Regions from separate parts of the Methylobacillus sp. DLP286 genome, predicted to be linked through region 4. Evidence: predicted binding sites of a transcription regulator. Region 4 holds the regulator's gene; each other region holds the start of a gene.
The links. The regulator sigma-54, encoded in region 4, starts transcription at its own class of promoters, with help from an activator protein. The targets are predictions, from matches to a motif close to TGGCACNNTTCCTGCT.
Positions count from the first base shown of each region.

Region 1: ACWXTG_RS05895 (LLM class flavin-dependent oxidoreductase) is a predicted target of sigma-54. The motif match lies at 5,479-5,494, and genes of this name have one in related genera.
Region 2: flgB (flagellar basal body rod protein FlgB) is a predicted target of sigma-54. The motif match lies at 5,491-5,506, and genes of this name have one in related genera.
Region 3: ACWXTG_RS12630 (nitrate- and nitrite sensing domain-containing protein) is a predicted target of sigma-54. The motif match lies at 3,258-3,273, and genes of this name have one in related genera.

Region 1 covers NZ_CM153145.1:1,228,441-1,236,256, forward strand. The annotation lists gene ACWXTG_RS05875 (LLM class flavin-dependent oxidoreductase) at 1-238, opposite strand, end outside; gene ACWXTG_RS05880 (3-oxoacyl-ACP reductase) at 382-1,167, opposite strand; TPP riboswitch at 1,211-1,317, opposite strand; TPP riboswitch at 1,506-1,609, shown strand; gene ACWXTG_RS05885 (sodium:solute symporter family transporter) at 1,658-3,109, shown strand; gene ACWXTG_RS05890 (protein adenylyltransferase SelO) at 3,781-5,337, opposite strand; gene ACWXTG_RS05895 (LLM class flavin-dependent oxidoreductase) at 5,631-6,629, shown strand; gene ACWXTG_RS05900 (DUF642 domain-containing protein) at 6,673-7,314, opposite strand; gene ACWXTG_RS05905 (Crp/Fnr family transcriptional regulator) at 7,543-7,816, shown strand, end outside.
Region 2 covers NZ_CM153145.1:1,397,670-1,405,485, reverse strand. The annotation lists gene ACWXTG_RS06775 (flagellar basal body L-ring protein FlgH) at 1-564, opposite strand, end outside; gene flgG (flagellar basal-body rod protein FlgG) at 599-1,384, opposite strand; gene flgF (flagellar basal-body rod protein FlgF) at 1,459-2,199, opposite strand; gene flgE (flagellar hook protein FlgE) at 2,458-3,711, opposite strand; gene ACWXTG_RS06755 (flagellar hook assembly protein FlgD) at 3,746-4,432, opposite strand; gene flgC (flagellar basal body rod protein FlgC) at 4,462-4,869, opposite strand; gene flgB (flagellar basal body rod protein FlgB) at 4,902-5,297, opposite strand; gene flgA (flagellar basal body P-ring formation chaperone FlgA) at 5,530-6,237, shown strand; gene flgM (flagellar biosynthesis anti-sigma factor FlgM) at 6,390-6,692, shown strand; gene ACWXTG_RS06730 (flagella synthesis protein FlgN) at 6,722-7,171, shown strand; gene motD (flagellar motor protein MotD) at 7,218-7,816, opposite strand, start outside.
Region 3 covers NZ_CM153145.1:2,624,919-2,632,734, reverse strand. The annotation lists gene ACWXTG_RS12645 (ABC transporter transmembrane domain-containing protein) at 1-104, shown strand, start outside; gene ACWXTG_RS12640 (formate/nitrite transporter family protein) at 559-1,371, shown strand; gene ACWXTG_RS12635 (bifunctional protein-serine/threonine kinase/phosphatase) at 1,426-3,150, shown strand; gene ACWXTG_RS12630 (nitrate- and nitrite sensing domain-containing protein) at 3,287-4,558, shown strand; gene ACWXTG_RS12625 (alginate export family protein) at 4,980-6,392, shown strand; gene cobA (uroporphyrinogen-III C-methyltransferase) at 6,406-7,158, shown strand; gene ACWXTG_RS12615 (nitrate/nitrite transporter) at 7,235-7,816, shown strand, end outside.
Region 4 covers NZ_CM153145.1:2,460,691-2,468,506, forward strand. The annotation lists gene lptA (lipopolysaccharide transport periplasmic protein LptA) at 1-108, shown strand, start outside; gene lptB (LPS export ABC transporter ATP-binding protein) at 194-916, shown strand; gene ACWXTG_RS11720 (RNA polymerase factor sigma-54) at 936-2,402, shown strand; gene hpf (ribosome hibernation-promoting factor, HPF/YfiA family) at 2,432-2,758, shown strand; gene hprK (HPr(Ser) kinase/phosphatase) at 2,868-3,827, shown strand; gene rapZ (RNase adapter RapZ) at 3,831-4,673, shown strand; gene ACWXTG_RS11740 (PTS sugar transporter subunit IIA) at 4,721-5,131, shown strand; gene ACWXTG_RS11745 (HPr family phosphocarrier protein) at 5,124-5,393, shown strand; gene ptsP (phosphoenolpyruvate--protein phosphotransferase) at 5,438-7,177, shown strand; gene ACWXTG_RS11755 (DUF4870 domain-containing protein) at 7,225-7,566, shown strand; gene ACWXTG_RS11760 (M3 family metallopeptidase) at 7,576-7,816, shown strand, end outside.

The sequences.
Region 1 (7,816 bases), 1.2 Mb from region 4:
CGCGGCTGATGGCCGTGAGCATGGTCACCGGCTCGAGGAACCAGCGCGGGCCGTCGGTGATATTGTTGGTGGCATGGCCGTCGGCAAAGAACACCGCATCGAGCTTGCCGCGCTCGGCCAGCTGCGCCATTTCCTCGTAATAGCGGATATCGCCCAGCCGCTCGACCTGGGAATCCGGATGGCGCCAGGCTGCGTTGTGGTGGCCGCAGCCGAACAGGAACAGGTTGATGTGCATCATGGCAAAACAAGAGCCTCTTTAGTGAATTCAGGAATAGCAGGCGCTGAGTCAGCGGATAGCATGTGCGATCAAGAGCGGCTGAAAAAACATGGCGTAGCGATCCTGGCTAAGAGCCTGCCCTATGAAATGATCGTGAACAGGCTCTAATTCTTGACCAGGCCGCCATCGACAACCAGGTTCTGTCCCGTCACCGCGCGCGACCAAGGCGAGGCGAAGAACAGCACCGCGTCGGCGAACTCTTCCGGCGTAGTGACGCGGCGCAATGGCGTGCTCGCGGCAATCAGGTCGAACACGGCATCCGGCGTGGCGGCGGAAGCATCAGTGGTGCGCAGCAGGCCGCCCGACACCATGTTGACGGTGATGCCACCAGGCCCGAGGTCCTGCGCCAAGGTGCGCGTCAGGGAAAGCAACGCCGCCTTGGCGGCGGTGTAGTCGTGGTAGGGCACTACCGGGTTCTGGAACAGGTTGGTGCCGATATTGACCACCCGCCCCCATCCCTGCGCAAGCATGCCGGGCAAGCAGGCCTGTACGGTATTGAGCGCGCCGCGCACCACGCCCTCGAATTGCTGCTGCAACCCTTCCCAGCCGAGATCATGCGCATGCGCCCGCGCATCGCCGTTGAACCTGAAGTCGGGCAGGGCGTTGTTGACCACCGTGGTGATCGCCTTGCCGAAATGCGCTTGCGCCTGCTCCGCCATCGCCCGCACGGCGTCGGCGTCGCTCACGTCCGCCCGGATCGCCAGGGCCCGCCCCGGCGCTTCGTCCGCCAAGGCCGCAGCAGCGTCCGCGCTATGCAGATAGTTCACGACCACGCTCGCTCCCTGGCCGAGGAAGGCGCGGGCGATATGCCGGCCCAGCCCACGGCCTGCGCCGGTGACGAGCACGAGTTGTTCTTGAATCGGGAGTAGCGGTGAAGATGGATTGCCCATGCGATTCCTTTGCAATTTTTCATGGCAAAGGAATGCGCAGCAAAAAAGCTGCGACAGGCATTCCTCCGCCAGTATGATCTGGATCAGGTATTACGGGTGTAGTCTCAGCCCTGAAGGAACAGCTTATTCAGGGCACCCCGTGCCAAAGAGTAGCTAACAAAACTCTCCTGACGTTGTTGCTCTGCCTTGCCGTACTATTTGTACTGTCTGCGGCAGAGCGCCTAGTCAGGATCAGCTTCGCTGAGTTTTGTTAGCCACTCTGAGGCCGAACCATACCATGAAACATGAATTATCCGCATGTCTTCATCGCACACTGGAGGAATATCGCTATAATTCCAGGCCTAACCTAGGGGAGCCGCTTGCGGCTGAGAAATGGCAATTGCCATGACCCTTAATACTTGATCCAGATCATGCTGGCGAAGGGAAGGAAATAGCGCATCCATCATTTGCGTACTCCTTGTCGTTCGTCGATTACAGGAGTCACCACACAATGCTCAGTACGCAAGCCACCCTCGCCTGGCTAGTCTTTTTCGCCGCCGTTTTCGCCATCGCCGGCATGGCCTATTCGCGCAGGTTCCGCGGCAACCTTGAAGAATACATCGTCGCGCGCAACAGCCAGGGCACGCTGGCCAGCATCATGACCTTGCTGGCCTCGTCGCTGGGCGCGTGGATATTGTTCTCGCCCGCGCAGGCGGCGACCTGGGGCGGCCTGACCGCCGTGATCGGCTACGCCATCGGCGCGATGTCGCCGCGCATCGCCATGATCCCGCTCGGCAAGCGCATGCGCGAGCTGATGCCCAACGGCCACTCCCTCACCGAGTTCCTGGTGGCGCGCTACGGCAAGCCCATGTACCTGCTCGCGCTGACCATCATGCTGTTCTACCTGTTCATCGCCATGAGCGCCGAGATCACGGCCATCGCCAAGATGGTGACACTGCTGGCGCCCGTGCCGCTCTGGGCCACCGCCGCCATCGTGCTCGGCTTCACCCTGCTCTACACCACCTACGGCGGCCTGCGCGCCTCCATCTTTACCGACAAGGTGCAGATCGTCATCATCATTCCGTTGCTGGCGGCGCTGGTCTTCATCGGCTGGCAGGCCACCGGCGGCATTGCCCCGGTCGTGGAAAAGCTGCAGCAAACCGCGCCGCAGCTGATCAACCTTGAGGATATCGGCGGCATCAAGGCCGGGCTGACCTTCTTCGTCGCCATCCTGCTCACCGGCATCTTCCACCAGGGCAACTGGCAGCGCATCTACTCCGCCAAGGACATTCCCACCATGCGCAACGGCTTCCTGCTCGGCGGCCTGCTGGTCGTGCCCTTCATCTTCATCATGGGCCTTTTCGGGCTGGCCTTCATGGCGACGACACCGGATGGCGACAGCTCGGTGGCCTTGTTCAGCGTGGTCATGCCCAATATCCCGCTCTGGCTGGCCGTCGCCCTGATTCCGCTCGGCATCTCGCTGGTGATGTGCAGCGCGGACACGGCCATCAGCGCCATCTCGAGCATCGTGGCGGTGGACATCGGCCGGGTGATGCCGAAGCGTAGCGCCGCCAGCCTGATGCGCCTGTCGCGCTGGCTGGTCCTGTTGGTTGCAATACCCGTGCTGGTTGTCGCCGCGCAAGGCTACAGCGTGCTCTACCTGTTCCTGCTGGCCGACCTGCTATGCGCCGCCGCGGCATTCCCCGTGTTCTTCGGCCTGTTCAGCCGCTCGCATACAGGCACGGAGGCCTTGACCGGGACGGTAGCGGGCTTGGCGGCCGGACTGTTCATGTTCCCCATGCCGGATCAGCCCGCCACCCACCTACTCGAAGCCTTCCTGCTGGCCGCATTGACGCCTGTCGCGGTGATCGCCCTCACCCGCTTGATCAAGCGACGCAAACAACACTTCGAACTTGCCGCGCTGGCACATGCAAGCCGCAGGCTGGACAGGGAACAACTCTAAAGTCAGCTAGCCAACCAAAAGGGCGAGCGCAGCGATGCCAAGTGTGGGTTTGATTTTGAATTCCCCGTCTGGCTGCGCCGAGTAGCGCAGATCTGTCTGGAAAAAGAGCTTGCGTCTGTCTGAGCGCAGCGAGTTCAGCAAGCTCCCAGACAGATTGAGCAACGCAGGGGACCGGGAGCTTGCTCCCGGCGCAGACTCCGGGGTCGCCTTTGCTTTGGTTACTTTTATTTGGCGAAGCAAATGAAAGTAACTCGCTGACAAGCGAAAGGCAACGGGTCAAGGTCTGCAACAGTGGTCAAGACCATTGATCCTTCAACATCCCAATCCCATCAGGCTCAACGATTTTTCGTCTTCATCAATACTGCGATTGGCGAGAGGATGGGTTTCGCCCCGCCGGGCGAGTATCTTTCTTTTGTTTCGCCAAAAGAAAGATACGAAAGAAAAGGCGACCCGATTGTCTGCGTCCCTACACTACGTTCCGGGCAACCTGCGTTGCTCGCTTTTAATGGGGACTGGCTGAACTCGCTGCGCTCAGACAGACGCCAGTCCTTAATCCATTAAAAGCTGTGCTACTCGGCGCAGCCAGACGGGGAGGAAAAACCACAGCGACTTGGCTTCGCTGCGCTCGCCCTTGATTATTGGAGACAAATGGCCTATGGCGGAATATTGAATCAAGAACTGCAAGACAGCATGGAACACCCTGCCTTGTGCCTGGCCCAATCCGGCCGCAGGCCGGCAAAACGTTCCTTGCCCGGCTGCTCGTCATAAGGCTTGCGCAGCACGTCCAGCAGCTCTTCTATCATGCTGGTATCGCCCGCGTCGGCCAAGTCTATGGCCTGCTGGGCAAGGTAGTTGCGCAGCACGTAACGCGGATTGGCCCGGTTCATGGCCTCGCGCCGCTCGGCAGGGTCGCGCCCGTCTGCGAGCGTCGCCTGTGCGTATTGCTTGAGCCAGTCGCCGAACCTGGGCTTGAAGGTTTCCCACAATGCCGGACTGTAGGCTGCGCTCTGCAATACGGCCAAGTCGGGCTGAGCGGCATCCACCAAAGCCAGCTTGCGGAAAAACTCGGTCATGTCGATCTCGGCCTGGGTCATGAGGCCGAACACTTCATTGAGCAAGGGCTCGTAGTCGTCGCGCCAGGCGCTGAAGCCGAACTTGGCAGCCAGGACGGAGCCCCATTCCTTGTTGTAGGCCTGGTCGTAAAGCATGAGGCCTTCGTCGTAGATTTCGCGTTCTGGCTTCAAGGCATATAGCGCCTGCGCCAGGCGCTCCAGGTTCCAGCGCGCGATGTCGGGCTGGCGGCCGAAGCAATAGCGGCGGCCTGCCGCGTCGGTGGTGTTGGGCGTCCAGCCCGGGTCGAAATTGTCCACCCAGCCGTACGGGCCGTAATCGATGGTCAGGCCGAGGATGGACATATTGTCGGTGTTCATCACGCCATGCACGAAGCCCACGCGCATCCATTGCGCGATCAGGCGCGCGGTGCGCACGCAGACGATGGCGAACCATTCTGCAAAGCGCTCTTCTTCCGGGTAATCCTTCAACTCGGGAAAATCGCGGTCGATGGTGAAATCCACCAGCGTTTGCAAGGTTTCCCTGTCGTCGCGCATGGCAAAAATCTCGAAATTGCCAAAGCGGATGAACGAAGGCGACACCCGGCAGACGATCGCGCCCTTTTCCGCCTGTGGGTTGCCGTTGTAGAACATGTCGCGGATCACGATATCGCCGGTCTGCACCAGGCTCAGGGCGCGCGTGGTGGGGATGCCGAGATGGTACATGGCCTCGCTGCAGAGGAATTCGCGCACCGAGGAGCGCAGCACTGCGCGCCCGTCCGCCATGCGCGAATACGGCGTCACGCCCGCGCCCTTGAGCTGCAGTTCCCAGCGCTGGCCTTGGGGAGTGACCACCTCGCCCAGGCTGATGGCCCGTCCATCCCCCAGCTGCCCCGCCCAGTTGCCGAACTGGTGCCCGCCGTAACACATGGCATAGGGCTCCATGCCTGGAATCAGGCCGTTGCCGCCCAGCGCGCTTACCCACGCCGGCGACTTGATCTCCTCCTCGCTCAGCCCCAGCGTTTGCAGCATCTCGGGCGAATAGGCGAGCAGCCTGGGCGCAGACACCGAAGTCGGCATCACCCTGGACCAACAGGCGCCATATACCTGGCGCAACTGGTTGCTGGTTTCCGGGTCGCCCGGCAGCTCTCGCAAGAAACGGTTATCAAAAGTAAGCATGGTCAAAGTATGGGGGCCGATCAATAAGATTCAAGAAGCAGAGAAGGTATATAGGAATGACAGCGTCCCGTATTGTATGTTCTCCCGTGGGATAAATTAAACTGGCAGATGCTTAAAAAACAAGCAGGATTAATTTATGCATGGCATAACAGCGGCTTATTTATTCAATGCCCATCATGCCCACAAAGTTACCCACAGAAATTGTTGAGGCCGGTGCATAATCGGGTTTGAACCGAACCTCAAGGGCAAACACCTGTCTTCCACAACATCCTGATGAACGACACTTGCAAGCGATGATTCCATTTTCCATCCTCGACCTCTGCCCCATCGTGCAGGGCAGCACGCCCGCGCAGGCCTTCAGCAACTCCATTGAACTGGCGCAAGTTGGGGAAGCATCAGGCTACCGGCGTTTCTGGCTGGCAGAGCACCATAACATGCCGGGCATCGCCAGCGCGGCAACTGCCGTCGTCATTGGCCATGTCGCCGGCCAGACCAAGACCATACGCGTCGGCGCCGGCGGCATCATGCTGCCCAACCATGCCCCGCTGGCGATTGCGGAGCAATTCGGCACGCTGGAATCGCTTTACCCGGGGCGCATCGACCTCGGGCTGGGCCGCGCACCTGGCAGCGACATGGCTACCGCGCGTGCCTTGCGGCGCAACCTGCATGCGCATGGTGAGGATTTCCCCGAACTGGTGGCCGAACTGCAGGACTACTTCGCCTTGCCACAGCCGGGCCAAGGCATCAGGGCGGTACCCGGCGCAGGGCTGACCATCCCCATCTGGATACTGGGCTCCAGCCTCTACGGAGCCCAATTTGCCGCAGCCCATGGCTTGCCATTCGCGTTTGCCTCGCACTTTGCTCCCACCTTCCTGTTGCAGGCGCTGGACACTTACCGCCGCAACTTCCGGCCCTCTGCTTCGCTAAGCAAGCCCTACTTCATGGTCACGGCCAATATGCTGGTCGCCGACACCGATGAAGAAGCGCGCTACTGGTTCAGCTCCCAGCAGCAAGGCTTCACCAACCTCCACCGCGGCACACCGGGACAATTGCCGCCGCCGGTGGACGACATCGAGCAATACTGGACGCCTGCCGAGAAAATCGGCGTGGAACGCATGCTGGCCTGTTCGCTGGTCGGCTCCGCCGCCACCGTGGAGGCCGGCTTGAGGAAATTGCTCAATGACCTTGCGCCCGACGAATTGATGGTGACCGGCCATGTATTCGACCAAGCGGTCAGGCTGCAGTCGTACCGGGCCGTGGCCGCCATCCGCGACAAGCTGGCAGCGGAATGAAAAAGGCCAGGCGTCGGCCTGGCCCATTGAGAAGAAATGTATTTTAGTAGAGAGGATGTTGGTGCTGGCGTCTGCGCCTGCTGATCAGGCCCATCACGCCCAGGCCCAGCGCCAGCATGCCGTAGGTGCTGGGTTCGGGCACGGCAGTGACCATCACGCCATCCAGGAATGAACCGTACGAAGGCGCATTCTGCGGCTCTATCGAGACGAACTTCAAAGTGGTCAGGCTATCGGAGGCCAGCAGGTTGGTGAAGTGGTACTCCACCCATCCGCTATGCGAGGTGACCGAAGTTGCCACCACCTGGCTCCCGCCCCAATACACTTCCAGTGCGCTGTTCAGGTCGCCTGGGGTATCCGAGCGGCCGGAATAGGCAAAGCTGAGGTTGTACAAACCGCCGGAAGTCGTTGTCAGGTCCTGCCAGATCGAGGTCAGGTTGGTCGAGTTCAGCTCCAGGTACTGTTCCCCTTCGAATGCAGTATTGAATGCGGGCCAACCGCCATGATCGCTGCCGCGCTGTATTTCGAACACGCCGTCCGAGCTCCAGCCAGTCACCGCAGGCAACTGTTCCCAGGAACCCGAGATGGCATCAGCCTCGAAGCCCCCGTTCACCACGATGTTCGCTGCATTCACCCCGCTGCTTGCAGCCAGTAGCGCCCCACAAATCGCCATAGTCAGTTTATTCATTTTCTCTTCCTTCTCATCGTCATTTGCTTTAAGAAAAGTACGTTTGCCCGGCTATGAGCGCCAGGTAGACCGAGCATGCATGGCAACCATGTGCCTTACTGTGCGCTAGCGCACATAACTTGATGATTTATAGTAAAATTAGCCCAATCGGACTAATACGCGGCAATTGGCCCTTCCAAGCCGGATCGATCGGCATATACTGCATTGCAGCACCTGCTTGGAGGCCAAATGGACATTCCGTTCAGCCCGCATGGCAATACCTTGATCAACGCGCTGCCGCTGGAGGATCAGCGGCAGCTGTTAGCAAGCCTGGAACCGCTTTCCATGCAGCTGGGCGAGGTGTTGTACGAATCGGAACAATTATTGAAGTACGTGTTCTTCCCTGTCGATGCCATCGTCTCGCTGCTCTACGTCATGGAGAATGGCGCATCGACGGAAATCGCGGTGGTCGGGGAGGAAGGCATGGTCGGCACGCCGGTCATCATGGGCAGCCACACTTCCT
Region 2 (7,816 bases), 1.1 Mb from region 4:
GCTCGAGGCGACGGTATTGCCTGCGGCGACATACATTGGGTCCACCACGCCTGAAAAGCGCACGAACTCGGTGCCGCGGTCGAACGCTACCTGTTTCTCGCCGCTGACGACCAAGTGGCCGTTGGGCAGGACTTCCGTCACGGTGGCGCTGATGGTGCCGGTGAACACGTTGCGAGAGTTGGATGCGGCGGCGTCGTCGTAGGAGTTGTCCGAGGCGGCATTGAAGCTTGCCTTGGGCACGTTGTGGCCGAACAGGCCGGTGATGCCGGCATTGACCGCGCCCGACTTGCTGGCGGAATTGGTGCCCGACTTGGTGGCGGAAGTGTTCTCGGTGATGTTGATGACGATGGTGTCGCCGACCAGGCGCGCGCGCTTGTCTTCAAGCAAGGGGCGGTAGGTCGCCGGGCTGTAGATGCCGCCGCTATTGTAGGCTGTCTGCACTGGCGCCACCGGGCGCGCAGTATTGGGGGCCTGCGTAATGGTCTTGGGGGTGACGGCGCACCCGCTGCCGAGCAGCAACAGGCCCAATGCCAGCCAGGTCCTTGAGTAGATAAGCGATCGCATATATTGTCCTTTGCCGCCCATGTTCATGCCGGGATTACAGTTGCGACAGGCGCTGCAGCATCTGGTCCGAAGTGGAAATCGCCTTGCTGTTGATCTCATAGGCGCGCTGGGTCTGGATCATGCTGACCAGCTCTTCCGCCACGTTGACGTTGGAGGTTTCCAGGTATTGGTGTATCAGCAAGCCGGTGCCGTTCATGCCGGGCTGGTTGATGTTGGCGGCCCCGGAAGCGGCGGTCTCGATATACAGGTTCTCGCCGCGCGACTGCAGGCCGGCCGGGTTGATGAAGGTCGCCAGCTGGAAGGTGCCGATCTGCACGGCGTTGTTCGGGTTGTCCGGCAACACCACGGACACCGTGCCGTCGCGCGCTACCGTGAGGCTTAGCGCATTCGGCGGGACGATGATGGCCGGCTGCACGGTGAAGCCGCTGGCTGTCACCAGCTGGCCCTGGTTATCAAGCTGGAAAGCGCCATCGCGGGTATAAGCCGTGGAGCCGTCAGGGAGTAGCACCTGGAAGAAACCTTCGCCGCTGATGGCGACGTCCTTGTTGTTGCCGGTCTGCTGCAGGTTGCCCTGGATATGGATGCGTTCGGTCGCTACAGGACGGACGCCGGTACCCAGTTGCAGGCCCGAAGGCAGCTGGGTCTGCTGGGAGGATTGCGCGCCGGGTTGGCGGATGTTTTGGTAGAGCAGATCCTCGAATACGGCGCGGGTTTTCTTGAAGCCGTTGGTGCTGACGTTGGCCAGGTTGTTGGCAATCACGTCCATCTGCGTTTGCTGGGCATCAAGGCCGGTCTTGGCGATCCATAGCGAACGTATCATGGTCTGCTCCTTTGCAATGGCAGCATCGGGCTGCCGGGATTCTGGAATTTAAGGCTATGCTACTCCAGCGCCGCTCAACTTAAACTGAAGATCTGACCCGCTTTTGTGGCGTTATTCTCCGCGTTCTGGATCAACTTGGTTTGCAGGTCGAACTGGCGCGCCTGCGAGATCATGTTGACCATTTCCTCCACGACGTTCACATTGCTGCCTTCGAGCGCGCCGCTTGCCACCGTCACCGTGGCGTCGGCGTTCAGGGGCTGGCGGTTCTTGGTCTCGAACAGGCCGTCCGTTCCGCGCACCAGGTCCGCGTCGTTCGGGTTGACCAGCTTCAGCCGGCCTATGAGGTTGGTGAACAGCGGCACGACATTGGTGGCGACAGCGGAGACCGTGCCGTCATTGGCAATCGCAATCTTGGCTTCGGGCGGGATCGTGATCGGACCGCCGTCGCCCACGACCGTGAGGCCGTCCTGGGTTTGCAGGACGCCGTTCTCATTCAACTTGAAATTGCCGTTGCGGGTGTAAGCCTCTGTACCGTCCGGCCTTTGCACCGCGAACCAGCCGCGGTCGCGGATTGCGACGTCGAGCTCGCGGCCGGTGGTGTTGATGACCCCGCTGTTGAAATTAGTGCCTACCGTGGCATCTACAACGAATGCGCGGGTAGGCAGGCCGTCGCTCAATACGGGAACCGCACGGAAACTGTCTATCTGGGCACGGAAGCCGGTCGTCGTGGAGTTCGCCAGGTTGTTGGCCGTGGTCGATTGCTGCTCCATGATATGTTTCAGGCCGGTCATTGCGGTATAGATCAGGCGGTCCATGGCGATTCCTTTCTCTTGTTAGCGGTCAACAAAACTCTCCTGGCGTTGTTGCTCTGCCTTGCCGTACTACTTGTATTGTCTGCGGCAGAGCGCTCAGGAGCGATTCGCTGAGTTTTGTTAACCGCTTTTATTACTGTAATGGTTGGATGGCTTTGCATTCGCGCGTAGAACAAGGCGGGCTGCCGCAGACCGTGCCTTTCGCACGGCAAGGCAGCCCAATGCTGTTATACGCTTGAAGGCGAATCCATGTTCAATGAATTAACGTAGGTTGACCAAGGTCTGCATGATCTGGTCCTCGGTCTTGATGGTTTGCGCATTGGCCTGGTAGACGCGCTGCGCGGTGATCATATTGACCAGTTCAGCCGTCAGGTCGACGTTGGAATCCTCCAAACGGTAGGATTGCAGCACGCCCAGGCCGCCGGAGTTGGCAACGCCGACGATGGGAGGGCCGGACTCGGAAGTTTCAGCCCATTGGTTGTCTCCCAACGGCTGGAGGCCGTTGAGGTTGCGGAAGTTGGCAAGAGCGACTTGGCCCAGTATCGCGCTTTGACCGTTGGAGTAGCGGCCGAGAATGGAACCGTCGGAGCCTACGCTGAAGCTCGACAAACGGCCCGCGCTGTAACCATCCTGCCCAAGGTCGCTTTCGCTGAAGGAGTTGGCAAACTGAGTGCTGCCAGCCAGATTCAAGGTAACCGACATGGGGGTGAGGCCGCCGGTTCCGACCGGAATGCTGATGTTCGGGGTCGCCGGCGTGATTGTCGGATTGATGCCTGAGCCGGTGAATACCATGGTGCCGACAGGGACGGGAGGCGTGCCCACGGGCGTCTGGACGCCATCTGCGCTTGCCATGATCGTCCATGTGGTGGTGGCGGGCGTTACGGCGGTATCAACGCCTGTCTTGAGGTAATACAGCTGCACCGCGTGCGAGTTGCCCAGCGAGTCGAACACCTCGATCGGGGTCGAGTGGCTGTAAGTGCTGGGGTCGTTGATGTCGAACATATCCGGGTCCAGGATGTCCGCGCGTGAGTCCAGGTTCAACGGCCCGGTAATGGAGGTGGTGGCGCGCGGAGCAAGGTCTGCGGCATCAATGCGCAGTTCAGTCAGGGCGCCGGTCTGGATTTGGCCGTTGACCAGGGCATATCCTGTCAAGCGCTGCCCGGAAGCGTTCTCGATATAACCATCCTTGCTCAACTGGAACTGTCCGTTGCGGCTGTAGGTGATGGCACCGTTGTCGCTCATGCGGAAGAAGCCGTTGCCATTGATGGCCACGTCCAGCGGGTTTTGCGAGTTGGAAATGTTGCCTTGCGTGAACTGCTGGGTGATCGCGGCGATCTTGGTGCCGATGCCGATCTTGGACGCGTTGCCGCCGCCCAGGGAGTTGGCATAGACGTCGGCGAACTCCGTGCGCGATTGCTTGAAGCCGACGGTGCTCGCATTGGCAACGTTGTTTCCGATGACTTCAATGTTCTTGGAAGCGGCGTTGAGCCCGCTCAAACCCTGTTGGAAAGCCATGTTGTTCTCCTGGTGGTAGATACCTGGGTTGTGGTTAGAAAATCTGCTTGATCTGGTCTGTGGTAATTGCTGCCAAATTGCTCAGGTTGAGCTTGACGCCGTCGCTGCCGGTGGACACGCTCATGACCTGTTCATAGCTGAGCGTGGTCGACGCAACGGTGCTGTTGCCCGTGGTTGCGGTCGCTTCGATGGTATAGCGGCCGTCTGTCAGTTTCGCGCCGTCGTCGCCATAGCCATCCCAGCCCAGGGGCGTGATGCCCGGTTGCTGGTTGGTCACTGTGAGGGTTCTCACCACCTTGCCTGAGCTGTCCTTGATATTGACGGTGAGCTTGTCCGCACCGACAGGCAGCTCGACGCCGAAATAGGCAGCGGACTCGCCCTCGGTTTCGGTAGGGGCAAGATAGGTGCTGTTGCCTTCCACCAGGACAGTATTGCCGATCAGGCTGGAGGCTTGCAGGGCCTGTGTCGCCTGCATGCTGCTGATGAAAGTGGACAGCGTGGCGTTCATCTTCTCGATCCCGGTCACGGTGGACAGTTGCGCCATCTGGCTCGTCACCTCGGCGTTGTCCATCGGGTTGAGCGGGTCCTGGTTCTTCATCTGCGCGATCAACAGCTTCATGAACCGGTCCTGGGTTTCGGAAATGCTGCTGGCATTGCTGGTGGAGCTAGTGCCGTTCATGCTGGTGAGCAGTGAATCGGAAATGCCTGAGGTGCTTGCCATGATCGTTACTCGCTTTCAGGGTCTAAGGTTTATTGGCCGATGGTCAGGGTCTTGAGCAGCATGGATTTTGCCGCGTTCATGGTTTCAACATTGTTCTGGTACGACCTGGATGCCGAGATCATGTTGACCATCTCTTCGGTGACGTTGACGTTGGGCATGGCGACATAGCCGTTGGCGTCAGCCAGGGGGTGCTTGGGGTCGTACTTGAGCTGCGGCGGCGCCTGGTCTTCCACGACCTGCTGCACCTTGACGCCTTGCGCATCGCCGTTGGGGTTCACCGGCACGGCGGAAAACACAATATGCTTGGCGCGGTAGGGCTGGCCGTTGGAGCTGGTCACGCTATCGGCATTGGCCAGGTTGCTTGCCACGACGTTCAGGCGCTGGCCCTGCGCACTCATGGCCGACCCGGAAATATTGAATACATTAAAAAGTGACATTCACGTCTCCTTCAAGATTTAGGCGGCCGCCATTACTGGCCTTGTATCGCGGACAGCAGCTTCTTGATCTGCCCGCTGATCATGGTGGCGCTGGCTTCGTAGCGTAATGCGTTGTCGGCGAACTGGTTGCGTTCCACGTCCATGTCGACCGTATTGCCGTCGACGCTGCCCTGGATAATGGAGCGGTACAGCACGCCGTTCTGATGGCTGGCGGTGGCGGGGATATGGCCGGGGTTGGTGGTGTCCGCTTTCAGTCCGCCGGAGGCGCCGGCGAGGGCCTGTTTGAAAGTGTCGGCAAAATTGATGTCGCGCGCCTTGTAGCCCGGGGTATCGGCATTGGCGATATTGGCCGCCAGCAGTTCCTGGCGTTGCCCGCGCACGCGTAGCGCGGTTTCATGGAAATTGAGTGCGGCATCCAGCTTGTTCATCGTACAACCTCCCTTGCTAACGGCGGCGGTCAAGAAATGCGTGCGACTGCCGTTATTTCAGATGATTGCGAGTCTAGAACCTGTCGTGCAAATTCCATTGCATGAACAAGGGGGAAATTCCCCTCTTGTTTCCTGCTTATGTACTTGCATGCCTCAGTAAAATGCACCTTGATTTGAATTCCAACCACTATCCTGAATGAATAGTGCCAACCCGGAGCCGAGGAGGGGTGCAATGAAGCGAGTATATATCACTGGGCGTATCGCTGCCTTGCTGATTGCTTGCCTATGCGGGATGCCGGTGCATGCAGCGGCCAACCACCAGGATTTGACGCAGCTGCGGGTCCAGGTAGAGCAGTTCTTGTTGAGCCAGAGTGCAGGAATGCCCGGCAAGGTGTCGGTATCGGCAGCCGCCGTGGACTCGCGCCTCAAGCTGGCAAGTTGCGACAACCTGCAGATGTCATTGCCTCCCGGCAGCAAAATCTGGGGACGGACCAGCGTGGGCGTGCGCTGCAATGCGCCGCAAGTCTGGACCATCTATGTACAGGCCAACGTGCAGGTCATGGCGGAATACCTGATTGCCGCAGGCCCGCTGGCGCAAGGGCATATCATTACCGAGCAGGACCTGGCCAAGAGCCAAGGGGATCTTGCCAAACTGCCGCCCGGCGTGTTCACGGATGCGAGTCAGGCGGTCGGGCGGGCGGTATACGTGCCGCTGAGCGCAGGCACGGTGCTGCGGCAGGAAATGCTGCGCGTATTGCCGGTCGTGCAGCAGGGGCAGAAAGTAGTGCTCAACACCATAGGCGAAGGCTTCAGGGTGTCGGCGGAAGGTACGGCGCTGAGCAACGCGGGCGAAGGCCAGCGTGTGAAGGTGAAGGTGGGCAACGGCCAGGTGGTCAGCGGGCTGGCGCGCCAGGGCGGCTTGATTGAGGTCATTTTCTAGCGCAGTCATACTCAAGGCATTTTCGATACGGGCTTTGTGACTTTGGCAAAAGGCTTTAAACTTTTTTACTAAAGTTAACAAAAATGCCGCCGATAAGAGCAATATATCGGTATGCGGTTTTGCCGTAGATGAAACTAGCCTAAGGAATTGCCATGAAAATTGATGACGCACTTCAGAAAGCGGTTGCGCTTAGCAATGACAAGACTGAGAACAGGCCTGCTCCTCGCACCAGCGAGACCAAAACGCCTGTTGCTGGCGAAAGTGTCACCTTGTCCCCCTTGGCTTCGCAATTGCAATCCATCGAAGCCGCCGGAGCCAATGAGCAAGTATATGACGCGGACAAAGTCAGCGCGATCAAATCTGCCATTTCCAGCGGCCAGTTCAGGGTAGACTCTGAAAAGGTCGCAGATGGCCTTATCAACACAGTAAAAGACCTGTTGACAGCCCAACGTTAAGGCTGCGCAGGAAGAAAGGGTATCCTGACATGACCACAGCCAGCTTCGAGCGTGAAATTGCGTTGACCGACAACCTGCTGGAGCTTTTGAAGCGCGAGCAGGCCTGCTTGGTCAAGGTGGATGTGGATGCCATGGAAGGCTTGCTCAATGAAAAGTCCCGCGTCTTGCAGGACATCAACGCCATTACCCAGGCCCGTTACCAAGCGGTGGCAGCCTTGGGCTTCGGTACGGACGAGCGCGGCCTTGCCGCCTGGATCGCAGCTCAGGATGCCGTCATCCAGGAGTCCTGGAGCAGGTTCCAGGGCCTGATAGACCAGGCCAAAGAGCTCAATCGCGTGAATGGCGTCCTGATCAACAAACAGTTCCATCGCAACCAGCAGGTGCTCGACACCTTGGGCAGGCCGCCGTCCGCAGGACAGTTCTACGGCCCGAACGGCCAGGCCAGTTCGGGTTCAGGCCTCTACAATGCGCATGCCTGAAAAATAGTACAAGGATAACGAAAAGCCGGGATGTTTCCCGGCTTTTTTATTGCTGGATGTCTGCTGCTTGGAGTTTCTCGGGTTTGCGGTAGAGCACCATGATAGAGACGCGGCGGTTCTGCGCGCGCCCTTCGGCGGTCTCGTTGTCAGCGACGGGTTGCGTGTCGCTATAACCGACAGCGCTGAGCCGTTCTGCATCGATGCCGTTTTCTATCATCTTGCGCACTACGCTGGTGGCACGCATCGAAGACAGCTCCCAGTTGGAGGGAAACTGGGCATTGCTGATCGGGGCGTTGTCGGTATGGCCTTCCACCTGGATGGCATACTGCTGGTCAGCCAGCACCTGGGTGATTTCATTGATGGGAGCGTTCGCTTCCGCCTTGATGGCGGCCGAGCCTGCCTGGAACAGCACGCCGTCGGCAATGTCGATGCGCACGCCCCGGCTGGTCTTGCTGATGTTGATCTTGCCGTTCGTGGCCAGGCTGCCGAGCGTGCGATTCAGGTTGGCGATCATGGCGCTGATGTTTTCCTGTTCCTGGCGCTGTTTTTCCTTCTGCAGGCGTGCCAGCGGCAGGGCGTTGATCAACGAGCTGGTGGGTGGGGTCTTGAGGACACTCTTACCTGCGGAGGACTTGGCGTCGGGCG
Region 3 (7,816 bases), 160 kb from region 4:
TGGAGCACGGCCGCATCGTCGAAACCGGCACGCCGAATGAATTGCGGCAGCAATCCGGGCTCTATAGCCGTCTCGCCAAGCTTCAACTGGATATCAAGCCCTGACCATGCACCGCAATAAAGCACCCATTACGCAAATGCACTACAAGCGTGCAATTTCCCGCTATTAATTTGAAGACTCATCGCAAAACCATATGCTCCGCATGCGGATAGTAAAATTAGAAGCACAAAACAATATTCAGCCTCTATCGCAGGTCCTGGAAAACTTGTCCAAGCCATCATATGCACGGCATTCGACGCAACATGTGCACCACAGGCAGGCATAGACAATAAGCTGCTATCCTCGCACCGCATCCGCCCTATCATGTCAGCCCGGCATATTTTTTGCTGGCCTTATGTCTGGATACGCTATGGGGCTGCGCCATCGAAGGCGCGGTTCATTCCAGCGTAGCGCAATATCCGCAAATTGATATGAGGACAACGGCGTCCACTTCAGGTATCCCTGGCTCAGGGGTATCGGGAGTGGGCGCTTTTTTATTTTTCAAAGAGGTGCAATGCAATGGCTTATCTCCTACCTTCAGAGTTCGTGACCAAAATGGTCGATGCCGGCGAGTCGAAGATATTCATGTCGACCCGCGATACCGTGATCCGGGCCTATATGGCCGGCGCCATACTGGCGCTGGCCGCCGTGTTTGCCGTCACGGCCTCGGTCCAGACCGGCTATCCGCTGATCGGCGCCATCCTGTTTCCGGTAGGATTCGTCATGCTCTACCTGCTGGGCTTCGACCTGCTCACCGGCGTGTTCGTGCTCACGCCACTGGCCCTGATCGACAAACGCCCGGGCGTCACAATCAAAGGCATTTTGCGCAACTGGGGGCTGGTATTCGTCGGCAATTTCCTCGGCGCGTTCACGGTGGCGGTGTTCATGGCCATCGTCTTTACCTATGGTTTCGCAGCCGAGCCGGACAAGGTGGGCACCATCATCGCCGGCATAGGCGAGAAACGCACGTTGGGCTATGCCGAGTTTGGCGCAGCCGGCATGCTGACGGTATTCATTCGCGCCGTCATGTGCAACTGGATGGTATCCACCGGAGTGGTTGGCGCCATGATCTCCACCAGCGTTTCCGGCAAGGTGATTGCGATGTGGATGCCCATCATGGTGTTCTTCGCGATGGGCTTCGAGCACTCCATTGTCAACATGTTCCTCTTTCCTTCCGCCCTCATCATGGGCGGCAATTTCTCCATCATGGATTACCTGATCTGGAACGAACTGCCAGTCGTGCTCGGCAACCTGGTCGGGGGATTGGCGTTCACCGGGCTCACCCTGTATTCCACCCACGTCAGGACAGCGCCGAAACGCAGCATTGGTTGATATAGCGACGGGCTACGGCGCTCTTCATCGAGGCCGTAGTCCCAACACATCCGCATGAACAATACGCTCACTATTTCCCTCGGCCAGCATTCCGACCGGGGACGCAAGGACATCAACCAGGATTTCCATGGCGCCTGCATCCCGCAAGGCCACCAGCTCATTACCAAGGGCATCGTGGTCGCGTTGGCCGACGGCATCAGCAGCAGCGCCGTCAGCCAGGTCGCCAGCGAATCCGTGATCCGGAACCTGCTCAGCGACTATTACTGCACCTCCGATGCGTGGAGCGTCAAGCATGCCGTGCAGTGCGTATTGAGCGCGGTCAATTCCTGGCTGCATGCCCAGACCCGGCGCAGCCAATACCGCTATGACAGTGACAAGGGCTATGTCTGCACGCTCAGCGCCCTGGTGGTCAAATCCGGCCAGGCCCACCTCTTTCATATCGGCGACACGCGCATCTACAGGCTCAGCGGCCAAGCGCTCGAACAGCTCACCGAGGATCACAGGGTCGCCGTCAATGCAGAGCAGAGCTACCTGAGCCGGGCATTGGGCATAGGCCCGCAGGTCGAGATCGACTACCTGTGCATGCCGGTGGAGGAAGGGGACATCTTCGTGCTGGCCTCGGACGGCGTGTACGAACATACGGACGCGCAATGCGTCGCCACCGCCATCGCCAGCAACGCGAATGACCTAGACGCCGTTGCGAGGCGGATCGTGGAAGAGGCCCTTGAACGCGGCAGCCGGGACAACCTGACGATACAGATTGTCAGGATAGACCGCCTTGACCAGCATCGGCCCGGCCTGCTCTTGCAGTCCCCGAGCCTGCCAGCGCCCTTGCTGGAAGCACGGATGGATTTCGACGGTTACCATATCGTCAGGGAACTGCACCACAGCCACCGCAGCCACCTCTACCTGGCGATCGACAGCGATACCGGCCAGCAGGTTGCGCTCAAGACGCTATCTACCGACCTGAGTGCAAACGCGGCGCAGCTGAACCGCTTCGCGCTCGAAGAATGGGTGGCGCGGCGCATCAACAGCGCGCACGTGCTGAAACCGTGCCAGCGCGGACGCAAACCCCGTTATCTGTATGTCGCCATGGAGTTCATCGAAGGCATTACCCTCGCGCAATGGATGAGGGACAACCCCAGGCCGGGCCTGGAAACGGTGCGCGGTATCATTGAGCAGGTTGCCAAGGGCCTGCAGGCTTTTCATCGCGCCGAGATGCTGCACCGGGATTTGCGGCCGGAAAACATCATGATAGACCGGCATGGCGTCGTCAAAATCATCGACTTCGGCGCAGTCTGGGTCGCAGGCCTTGAGGAGTGCAATGCGCCGGAAACCCTTCCATTTCCGGGCGCCGTTCAGTACATGGCGCCCGAATACTTCCTCGGCGATGCCGGTTCGCCGCTTTCAGACCAGTTCTCCCTGGGCGTCATCGCCTACCAGATGCTCACAGGCAAGCTGCCCTACGGCGCCCAGGCCGCCAGAATCAAGACCCGCGCGCAACTGCAGCGCCTGTCCTATATTTCCGCGATCGACGGGCACAGCGGCATTCCCTCATGGATAGACGACGCGCTGGCGAGAGCAGTGCACCCGGAGGCGGAAAAACGCTACCCTGTCTTGTCGGAATTCACCCATGACCTGAGACATCCCAACCGACAATTCCTCGACAGGCACAATGGCGGGCTAGTGGAGAAGAATCCTCTCCTGTTCTGGAAGACGACCAGCCTGCTATTATTGCTGCTCGTCGTCGTCCTGCTCTACATCATCAAACTCTCCTGACCCTGCATGCATCCAGAGAAATCAAGGTTCCAGGAAGAAACTTGCTGCTCTGCAGTTGCCTTAGCCGATTGATCAACCATCGTTGAACCAGCAACCGCCATGCTGTCGCGCATGATTTTTGCTACCGGATTTAGATATGAAAGACATTTCTCCCGACCAAACCATCATCCTGGCCAAGATACGGCATGTCGAAGAGCTCGAGCGGCTGTCGATATGCACCGTGTTTGTCGAGACCATCGGCCTGATCATCCACCAGATCCAGGCCGAGCGCGGCGCAAGCTGCCTGTACCTGGCTTCGGCTGGCCAGCGTTTCGGCAAGGAGCGCAGCGAGATCATCGAGCAGAACCAGGGCCTGGAGGTGAAATTCCGCGAGGCGCTGCAGCGCCACCTGGACCATAACAGCATGGCCGACGCCAAGCAGCTCACCCTGATTTCGTGGATATTGCTGGGCTTCGACCAACTGAAATCGCTACGCCACCAGGTGACGCTGCACAAGATTTCATTTCCCGATTGCATACAATCGTTCAACCGCTTTATCGGCAGCCTGATTTCGCTGATCTTCGACATTACCGACAATGCCGTCAACAGCAAGATCTCCACTTATCTGCTCGCGCTCTACAACCTGGTGCAGGGCAAGGAGTTTGCCGGGCAGGAACGCGCCGTAGGCTCCTATATGTTCGGCTCCGGCCATGTGCAGCAGGAACACCAGCACAAGCTGCTGGAGCTGGTTGCCTTGCAGGACAGGCATTTCGAGCTGTTCTGCCAATTCGGCGGCAGCCCGTTGCAAAAGTCATGGGCGGCTTCGATGGATACCAGCATCCACCATCGGCACCGGCAATACCGCAACAAGCTCACCCATGCGCAGGATGGCCAAGCCGTGAAAACGTACGACGGGGACGAATGGTTCGAGCTCTGCAGCCAACGCCTCACCGATATCTGGCATATCCAGTGCCAGCTCATCAAGGGCATGCATGGCATGCTGGAGACATTGATCCACGAGGCGAAGAGCGACTTGGACAAGACCCGCCAGTACCTGCAGAAAGTGCGCAGCCAGCCGGCCCATGCCACCACGCTGGATAGCGCCTTCTTCAACCTCTCCATTCCGGTGGAAAACGCCTATACCTTCCTAGCGCACGACAACCAGCACTCCTATCCCATGGAGTCCATCGTCTCGCTGCTGCAGCAGCAATCGCAGCAGATTGCCGAGATTGAGAACGAGCTGTCGGAAACCAAGAAAGCGCTGGCGGAGAGGAAACAGATCGAGCGCGCCAAGGGCCTGCTCATGAGCAAGCGCGGCATCAGCGAGGTAGAGGCCTACAAAATCATGCGCAGCACCGCCATGGAGCAGAATCGCAAAATCATCGATGTGGCGGACAACATTCTCGCCAAGAAAAACTCCCTATCGTGATGGCAGTGAACCTCTGGTGCAACCGCACTCAGGTGGTGCAAACCGGCATCGCTGGCCGGATTCAACAAAACTCCCTCCCCAGGTAAATATCCTTACAAAACAATCGCGTTTTGAAATAAAGCTTCCCTGGCACAGCATTTGCTAATCCCTGATTAACAACGGCAGCCAATGGCGGTTGTCATTGTTTAAGCGGCATCCGCAGCAATACCTGGCGCCGCGATGCGCTACCCAGCAGCCCGCGGGGCTTTGAAGGCCAAGGACAAAGGCGTCCTGGTTGCAGACAACATACCGTCTGCAACCAGGACGCCTTTTTTGTTTTGGCGCTTACAGGCGATGGCAGCTTGATACCAGGAAAAAAGAAGGCCCGTCGGGCAGGACGGGCCGGTACTACCGTTACCCCATCTGAGAAAAGGAGCAACCCATGCAAAGTAATTCGAGATTCATGATCCGTCAAGCCTGTTATGGTGGCTTGCTGGGGCTGGCGCTCACTGCCGCAGCCCAGGCGGAAGAGGCCGCGCCGGAATATACCTTCATGGATGCCGTCAAGGCCGGCAAGAACCTGACCAGCTTCCGCCTGCGTTACGAACATGTGGAACAGGACGGCAACGCCCCCAGCGGCCGGCCGCTCAAGGATGCCAATGGCATAACGCTGCGCAGCCTGGTCGGCTGGCAGACCGTGCCATATCACGATTTCAGTTTTGCCGGACAGATCATCGACGTCAGCAAATTCAAGGACGATTTCAACGACAGCACCAACGGCACATTGATCAACAGCGTCTCCAACCAGCCCGGCAAGCTTGGCTACGCCAAGATCGTCGATCCTGACGATACCGACATCAACCAGTTGTATGTCGACTGGACCGGCATCAAGAACAACCGCGTGCGTATCGGCCGCCAGCAGATCAACCTGGACAACGTGCGCTTCATCGGCGATATCGCCTTCCGCCAGGTCATGCAGGTGTTCGACGGCGTCACTGTGCTGAACAAGTCGTTGCCCGATACTGAAATCTATGTCGGCCATATCGAGCGCGTGAAACAGATCACCACCAAGCTGCGCTCCGACGGCGCGCTGGAAATCGTCAACCTGAAATACCGGATTTCGCCAACCGAATCCGTGACGGGTTACGGCTATTTCTCCAGCTTCGACGACCTCGGTTTTGGCCGCGCGTGGTTTGGCAACGCCGCAGGGACGGGCGGCATTGCCGCCGGCAAGAACGGCAACATCAACCAGGAAGCCGACCAGGGCAACAAGACCCTGGGCATACGGCTGGACGGCGCGCATGCGTTCACGCCCCACTGGAAAGGCCTCTACACGGCGGAATACGCCAAGCAGACCGATCACAGCGGCGGCGACTCCCGTATCGATGCCCACTACTACAAGCTGGGCGGCGGCGCGGCCTATGGCAATTTCTCGCTGCGCGCCGACCAGGAGCTGCTGTCCAGCAACAACGGACGTTACGCCTTCCAGACCCCGTTCGGCACCAACCATCTGTTCCAGGGCTGGATTGACAAGTTCCTCACCACGCCGTTGGAAGGCATCAAGGATACGTTCGTCACCGCGACCTACAAGATCGGCGACTTCCTGTTCTTTGCCGATTATCACGTCATCAAGTCGGATGACCGCTTCAATACCATAGGCGGGGGTTTCGGCGACCAATACGGAACGGAATGGAATGCCGCCGTCACCTATAACGTCAACGCGCACCTGATGACCAAGCTCGAATACGGCAAGTATTCCGAGAGGGACCAATACACCGCCTTGCCAGGCAACAATGCCGCGGGCCGGGTGCGCGATACGGAAAAACTCTGGCTCACCATGATGTACACCTTCTGATAGAGGCGAAAAAATGTCAGGAAAAGTTTATTTGATAGGCGCAGGACCCGGCGACCCGGAGCTCGTAACGTTGAAGGCGGTCAAGGCCATGCAGCAGGCCGAAGTTATCCTCGTGGACGACCTGGTCAACCGTGAAATCCTCCAACATGCGCCGCAAGCACGCGTCATCGAGGTCGGCAAGCGCGGCGGCTGCAAATCCACGCCGCAACACTTCATCAACCGCATGATGATAGCGCTGGCGGAACAAGGCCAGACCGTCGCCAGGCTGAAAGGCGGCGACCCCTTCCTGTTCGGCCGCGGCGGCGAGGAAATGCTGGAGCTGCGGGCCGCAGGCATCGAGGTGGAAGTGATTCCCGGCGTCACCAGCGGCATCGCCGTGCCAGCTGCCCTGGGCATCCCGGTCACCCATCGCGCCTACACGCACGGCGTGAGCTTCGTCACCGGCCACCTGCAGGACGGCGGGAGCGGGCAGAACTGGAAAGCCCTGGCCGAAAGCGGCACCACCCTGGTGATCTATATGGGAATGAAACAGCTCGCCAGCATCACCAGCGAGCTGCTGGCAAGCGGCATGTCCCCCGATACGCCGGCGGCGGCGATCCAGAACGGTTCGCTCCCCCAGCAGCAGCATGTCACCAGCACATTGTCATTGCTGACGGCGGCAGTACAGCAGGCAGGCCTCGCCAGCCCCGCCATTATCGTGATTGGCGACGTGGTCAGGCTGGCCCACGGCAAGGAGTCGCTGCAATCCCTTTCAATCGCGGCATGAAGAGAGACGACATCATCGCGCGGCCAGGTGCTGTTCCGGTCAGCGCGCTCCCCAATCCACTACTCAAGGAAATATCATGAAAAAAAGTTTCTGGCAGGCAGGTCACAAACCGACATTGTTCTCTGCTTTTCTCTATTTCGACCTCAGTTTCATGGTCTGGGTGCTGCTTGGCCCCTTGGCCGTGCAGATTGCCGCCGACTTGGCCCTGACCCCGGCGCAAAAAGGCATGATGGTGGCCACGCCGGTATTGACGGGCGCCCTGCTGCGCCTGGTCATGGGCGTGCTGGTCGACCAGATCCAGCCGAAGATGGCAGGCCTGATTGGCCAGCTCATCGTGATCGCCGCATTGGCCTTCGCCTGGCTGAACGGCATTCACAGTTATCAGCAGACCCTGATCCTGGGCGTATTCCTCGGGGTTGCGGGCGCATCCTTTGCCGTGGCACTGCCGCTGGCTTCACGCTGGTACCCGCCCGAGCACCAGGGCACCGCGCTTGGAATCGCGGGCGCTGGCAACTCCGGCACCGCGCTGGCTGCGCTGTTCGCCCCCGGGCTGGCGCTGGCATTCGGCTGGAACAATGTGTTCGGCCTCGCCTTGATTCCCCTCGTGATCACGCTCGTGCTCTATACGATGCTCGCCAAGGACGCGCCCAACCCGCCT
Region 4 (7,816 bases):
GCGGAAGTCATCAGCGGCGGCTCGCAAGCGGCGACACCTGCAACACCCACTGGCCGAGTGCGTGCCATTATCCAGCCCAAGAAGAAACCCGCGGCAGAAACTCCCTGAGCTCGATGGCTATTGGAGGGCCTGTGCTTGATGCAGGCCGAAGCAACTGCGCTTTATAGAGACGGCATCGATAGATATTGCATAAATGAGTGAATTGATCGTAGAAAGCTTACGCAAGAAATACAAGTCGCGCACCGTGGTGCAGGATATTTCCCTGCAGCTCAACAGCGGCGAGGTGGTCGGGCTGCTCGGGCCGAACGGCGCGGGCAAGACCACTAGTTTCTACATGATGGTGGGCCTGGTGCCACTCGATGGCGGACGCATATTGCTGGACGGCAAGGACCTGAGCCGGATGCCCATCCACCAGCGCGCGCGCATGGGCCTGGCCTATCTGCCGCAGGAGCCGTCGATCTTCCGCAAGATGACCGTCACGGAAAACATCCAGGCTATCCTTGAATTGCAGAACATGACGGCCGAGCAGCAGAAGGAACAGCTTGAATCCCTGCTGCAGGAGCTCCATATCACCCATATACGCAACAGCATGGCGGTGAGCCTGTCCGGCGGCGAGCGCCGCCGGGTGGAAATCGCCCGATGTCTGGCGACCAACCCCAGCTTCATCCTGCTGGACGAGCCGTTTGCCGGGATCGACCCGATTGCCGTGCTGGACATCCAGAAGATCGTACGTTTCCTGACCGAGCGCAATATCGGGGTGCTGATCACGGACCATAATGTCCGTGAAACATTGGGCATATGCGATCGCGCCTACATCGTGAATGAAGGCCGCGTATTCGCATCGGGGAAGCCCAGCGAGATCATACATAACGAAAGTGTAAGAGAAGTTTACTTGGGCAAGGATTTCCGCCTGTAGTCAACGCAGAATTAGAGAGATGAAACAAAGCCTACAGCTAAAATTTTCCCAAAACCTGGCATTGACGCCGCAGTTGCAGCAGTCGATCAAGCTGTTGCAGCTGTCTTCACAGGAACTCAACCAGGAGCTGGAGTCGCTGCTGCAGGCCAACCCCTTGCTGGAGCGCGTAGACGGCCCGGACGGCGCTGCCGAAATGTCCGAAAGCTACAGCCCTGCTCCGGATGCCGCAGTCGCCGCCCCCGCCAGCGAGGCGCCTGCGCCAGCCAGCGAGGAGTTGCCGCGCGTTGACGAATTCGGCGGCGGGGACGACTACTTCGAATCTTTCCAGGGCAGCAACCGCTGGGAGGAAGGCGGCGCCAACAATGACGACGACAACGACTTCAGCTTCCAGGAAGCGGTCAACCTCACCCTGCGCGAGCACCTGTTGAGTCAGATCAAGCTGTTGCCGCTGTCCGAGCGCGACCAGACCCTGGCGATGGTGCTGGTGGACGCCATCAACGACGACGGCTACCTCGAGCAGTCGCTGGAAGAACTGGCCGAGCTGCTGCCGGAAGAGCTCGAAATCGACCTGCTCGAACTCGAAACCGCGCTCAAGCATATCCAGAACCTGGATCCCCCTGGTATTGGCGCCCGCAACCTTGCGGAGTGCTTGGCATTGCAACTGCGCGCCCTGCCCGCAGAAACGCCTTTTGTTGATCTGGCGATCAAGGTTGCAGAGCAACACTTGCCTTTGCTGGCGAGCCGCGATTACACGCGCCTGCGCAAGCTGCTACATTGCGACGACGACGTCCTGAAAACGGTGCAGCAGCTGGTGACCCAGCTCAACCCGCGCCCGGGCGGCGAGTTCAGCCATATCACCTCGGATCATTACATCCAGCACGAAATCGTGGTGAAGAAGGTCAAGGGTATTTGGATCGCCAGCCTCAATGACGAAGTGGTGCCCAAGCTGCGCATCAACCAGCTTTATGCCGGCATCCTGAAACGTAATCGCGATAGCTCCAGTCAATACCTCATGAGCCAGATGCAGGAAGCGAAATGGATGATCAAGAACATCCAGCAGCGTTTTTCCACCATCCTGCGCGTGTCGCAGGCGATTGTGGACAGGCAGCGCAACTTCTTCGAGCATGGCGAAGTCGCCATGCGTCCGCTGGTGCTGCGCGAGATCGCCGACGAGTTGGGCCTGCATGAATCCACCGTGTCGCGCGTGACGACGAGGAAGTACATGCTCACACCGCGCGGCGTGTACGAGTTGAAGTATTTCTTCGGCAGCCATGTTGCGACGGAGTCTGGCGGTGCTTGCTCCGCCACGGCGATCCGCGCGTTGATCAAGCAGATGGTGAGCGAGGAAAACCCGAAGAAGCCGCTGTCTGACAACCAGATTACCGACATCCTTGGCAAACAAGGCATAGTTGTTGCAAGAAGAACCATAGCGAAATACCGCGAGTCTCTACAGATACCCGCGGCCAACCAGCGCAAGTCGCTTTGATTTGCGCGTTTTCAAGTAAGGAGAGCGTTATGAATTTGCACCTGACAGGACATCACCTCGACGTTACCCCAGCCCTGCGCGAATATGTGCAGTCCAAGCTGGCCCGACTCAGCAATCACTTTGACCATGTGATTGACCTCAAGGTCACGCTGAGCGTGGAGAAACTGGTGCAAAAGGCGGAAGCCACCTTGCATGTGCCGGGCAACGACCTGCACGCGGAATGCGGGGCGGAAAGCATGTACAGCGCGATTGACTCGCTGGCGGACAAGCTGGACCGCCAGGTAGTGAAGCATAAGGAAAAAGTCAGCAACCACAACCAGGCATCCGGAGGTCTGAAGCACCAGGCGGTCGAGTAACCTCCTCGTGAAATGCTGCAAAAGAGTGCCAAGTCTGTTTTTCATGCATGGATTTGGCGCTCTTGCAGCATATCCTTCCGCTTGTTCATTCCCAAGGTATTAAGCACACATGGCTGAAATCAGTGTTACCCAGCTTTACAAGGATACGCGCCGCAAGCTCAAGCTGAAATGGGTAGCAGGGTTAGCCGGCGGCGATAACCCCCTGACCAGTGAAACCGTGACCAAGCCGTCCCTGGCGCTGGTTGGTCATCTGAATTTCGTGCATCCCAACCGCGTGCAGGTGCTGGGGTGCGCAGAGATGGATTATTTGCGCAGCCTCAAGGCGCGAGAATTGTTCCAGGCCATCAAAAACCTGTTCTCAGCCGACTTGGCGGCCATCATCGTGGCCAATGGCGAAGAAGCGCCGGACGAACTGGTGGCCGCCTCCGACGAGTTCAGCACCCCATTGTTTACCTCCCCGTTGCGCAGCCCCGGCCTCATGGATGTATTGAGCCACTATCTTGCCCAGGCCGTGGCGGTATCGGAAAGCCTGCACGGCGTGTTCATGGAAGTGCAGGGCTTCGGCCTCATGATCAAGGGCACCCCGGCGATCGGCAAGAGCGAGCTGGCGCTGGAGCTGATCTCGCGTGGGCACCGCCTGGTGGCGGATGATATCGTCGATTTCTACCGTATCGCCCCTGACCGGCTCGAAGGGCGTTGCCCGCCGTTGCTGCAGGATTTCCTCGAGGTGCGTGGATTGGGCGTACTCAATATCCGCGCCTTGTTCGGCGACAACGCCGTCAAGCCGACCAAGCCGCTCGACTTGATCGTGCAACTGGAAATGGCCGATACCATGGTGCCGCTGGACCGGCTCAAGATCAAATCCCAGCATGAAAAAATCCTTGAGGTCAAAATTCCCAAGGTCGTGATCCCGGTGGCCGCCGGGCGCAATATCGCCGTGCTGGTGGAGGTGGCCGTGCGCAACCACATGCTGCTGCTGCGCGGCATCAACGGCACTAAGCAGTTCATGCAGCGCCAGCACCGAGAAATGGCGCGTACTTCCCGGAAACTCAAGCCAGAGGCGGAATAGGCCATGCAGCTTGTGATCGTGACCGGTCTTTCGGGTTCAGGCAAGAGCATCGTACTCAAGATGCTGGAGGACAGCGGCTACTATTGCATCGACAACCTGCCTGCCACCTTGCTGCCCCAGGCTTCGGAGCACCTGAGCCAGGGCAACCACGAACGGGTGGCGATCAGCATCGATACCCGCAGCGCCTCGCTCGAGGCGCTGCCCGGCAACATCCGCAAGCTCAAGGGCGAGGGTATCGAAGTACAGGTGCTTTTCTTGGAGGCCAATGTCGAGACCCTGGTCAAGCGCTACAGCGAAACGCGCCGCCGCCATCCATTGAGCAGCGATACCAGCACCCTGGCGGAAAGCATCAGCCACGAGCGCCATTTGCTGGAGCCGTTGGTGGACCTGGGGTTGCGCATCGATACCAGCAGCCTCAGCGCCAACGCCTTGCGCAACTGGGTCAAGGAATTCGTGACGCAGAAGAACGGCGAACTGATCCTGCTGTTCTCTTCATTCGGCTTCAAGCATGGCATTCCGCTGGACGCGGATTACGTGTTTGACGTGCGTTGCCTGCCCAACCCCTATTATGATCTGGAGCTCAGGCCGCAGACGGGGCAAGACAAGCCTGTATGTGACTTTCTCGAATGTCACGACAGCGTGCACGGCATGTACGACGATATCCGTGGTTTTATCGAGCGCTGGCTACCCAGCTTCATTGCCGACAACCGCAGCTACCTGACCGTGGCGATCGGCTGCACGGGCGGCCAGCACCGTTCGGTCTATTTCGCAGAGCGCCTGGCCGCGCATTTCCGTCACCAGCAATACCGCGTGCTGGTACGGCATAGGTCACTGGAGAAAAACTAGGCTGGCGTCGCCAGCCGGAGAGCTCCTGAGGATACGGGATACAAAGCATGATAGGTATACTCATCATTGCCCACGGAACGCTGGGCGAAAGCCTGATTCACTGTGCAAGCCACGTCATGGGCTCGCGCCCGCCGTTATTGAGGCAGCTCGGCGTCGGCACGCATGACGACCCGGGCGGGCTGCTGCCGCAGGCCCAACAAATGATCAGGGAGCTGGACGAGGGGCAGGGGGTGCTGATACTTTCCGATATCTACGGGGCCACGCCCTGCAACCTAGTGACGAAGTTGCTGATCCCGGGCCATGTCGAGGGCGTAGCCGGGGTCAACCTGCCCATGCTGGTGCGGGCGCTCACCTACCGGCAGGGCAACGGCATCATGACCCTGGTGGAGAAATCCATCAGCGGCGGGCGTGACGGGGTGGTACATTTTTCCAAGGACGCATGTAAGCATCATGATTAAACAAGAAATAGAAATCATCAACAAACTGGGCTTGCACGCCCGCGCATCGACCAAGCTCACGCAGACTGCCAGCCAGCATGCCTGCGAAATCTGGATCGAGCGCAACGGTAGGCGGGTCAACGCCAAGAGCATCATGGGCGTGATGATGCTGGCGGCAAGCAAGGGGAGCAAAGTGACGCTCGAAACCAACGGCAGCGACGAGCAGGCCGCCATGGATGCCCTCGTGAAACTCATCAACGACCGTTTCGGCGAGCCGGAATAACCGTCCCGACCATGTTTTTCCTCCCCCCTCAGGAATAACCTTCCATGGCCCAGAGCAGCAAGGTCAGTTTCTCCATGCACGGCGTCGGCGTGTCGGGCGGCATCGCCATCGGCAACGCCCACCTCGTCACCAACGCCCTGGTCGAGGTGGTGCATTACCAGATCCCGAAAAAGGCGCTGGTCGCTGAAATCATCCGCTTCGAACAAGCGCTGGAGCGTGTCAGGCACGACCTGGAAGCGGTGCGCGAGCAGTTGCCGGCCAACGCGCCGGCCGAGCTGGCGGCCTTCATCAACACGCACTTGATGATCCTGGCCGACAAGCACTTGTCGGAAGAGCCCAAGGCCATCATCGAGCAGGAGCTGTGCAATGCCGAATGGGCATTGAAGCAGCAGATGCACGAGCTGGTGGCGCAATTCGAGCTGATCGAGGACGAATACCTGCGCGAGCGCAAGCAGGACGTGGTGCAGGTGGTGGAGCGCATCATTAAGGTCTTGCTTGGGCATCCCAGCGAGTCGGTGCGCCCGGACGAAAGCGCGCAGATACTCGTGGCATACGACGTGTCGCCTGCCGACGCCATCCAGTTCAAGCACCACCAGTTTGCCGCGTTCATTACCGACGTGGGCGGCGCGACCTCGCATACCGCCATTCTCGCGCGTAGCCTGAGCATCCCGTCGATTGTGGCGCTGCACCGCGCTCGCGACTTGATCCGCGACGGCGAGCTCATCATCGTCGACGGCAACCATGGCATCGTCATCGTCAACCCGGATAAGGATACCCTGGCCGAATACCGCCTGCGCCAGGAGGAATGGGAGCTGGAGCAGCAAAAGCTCAAGCGCCTCAAGCTGACCAAGGCGGTGACCCTGGACGGGGTTGAAGTCGAGCTGCACGCCAACATCGAAGTGCCTTCCGACGTCGCCAAGGCCAAGGCAGTGGGCGCTACCGGCATTGGTCTTTACAGAACCGAGTTCCTATTCATGAACCAGCGCGAGATGCCGGACGAGGAAGAACAGTTCGCGGCCTATCGCACGGTGGCGGAAATGATGAAGGGCATGCCGGTGACGATCCGCACCCTCGACCTGGGCGCCGACAAGCAGATGAACCCGGATGCCGCGCGCAGCTGCACCAATCCCGCGCTGGGTTTGCGCGCCATCCGCCTCTGCCTGTCCGAACCGCAGATTTTCCATACCCAGTTGCGCGCCATCCTGCGCGCATCGCATTACGGCAAGATCAAGATCCTGATTCCCATGCTGTCGTCGCTGCTGGAATTGAGGCAGACGACCATCTTGCTGGAACGCGCCAAGGAAAGCCTGCGCGCGGAAAACGTCCCGTTCGACGAAGGGATCAAGCTGGGCGGCATGATCGAGATTCCCGCAGCGGCTATCAATGCCGAGGCTTTTGCGCGCGAACTGGATTTCCTCTCCATAGGCACCAATGACCTGATCCAGTATTCATTGGCAATCGACCGTACCGACGACTCGGTATCGCATCTCTACAAGCCTTCGCATCCCGCCGTGCTCAAGCTGATCGAGATGACGATCAAGGCCGGCAACAAGCTGGGCAAGCCGGTATCGGTGTGCGGCGAAATGGCGGGCGACATCCATTTCACGCGGCTATTGCTCAGCATGGGCTTGCGCCAGTTCTCCATGCACCCGTCGCACGTGCTGACCATCAAGCGCCAGGTGCTGCAGACCGAGCTGCAGGCCATTGCCGCGCTGGCACGCAAGATCATGAACGCCTACGATATGGACAAGATCGAACCTTTGCTGGAAAAACTCAATCAGTAGTCCATATACTGCTGTTTCGGCCATTCATTTCTGAGGGGAATTCCACCATGAGCAACCTGATTCCAGTTCCCAGCGCGGACGAAAAGAACATCGCCGTGGTCACCCATCTGGCGGGCACGGTGTTCAGCCTGTTTCCTGCACTTTTCGTCTGGCTGCTGAAAAAGGACAGCAGCCCCTTTATCGGCGAGCAAGCGCGCGAAGCGCTGAATTTCCAGATCACCCTCTTGATAGGGTATGCCATCAGCTCCATATTGATGGTGATACTCGTCGGTTTCGTACTGGCTGGCATCCTCTGGATCGCCAACCTCATCCTGTGCGTGCTGGCCGCCATTGCCGCGAGCCAGGGGCAGGAATACCGCTACCCGTTTACATTGCGATTGATTAGTTAAGGATTCCAAGTGAGCATTGCCAACAACCCATTGCTGGATTTTTCCAGCCTGCCCCAATTCGACCAAGTCAAGGCCGAGCACGTCACCCCCGCCGTAGACCACTTGCTGGAAAAGGGCAAGGCACTGGTCGAAACGCTGGTGGCGGAAGCCGCGCCGCCTACCTGGGAAAGCTTCGTGCGGCCGCTGGAAGATTTCGAAGAGCAGATCTCGCGCGCCTGGTCGCAAGTCGGCCACCTCAATGCCGTCGTCA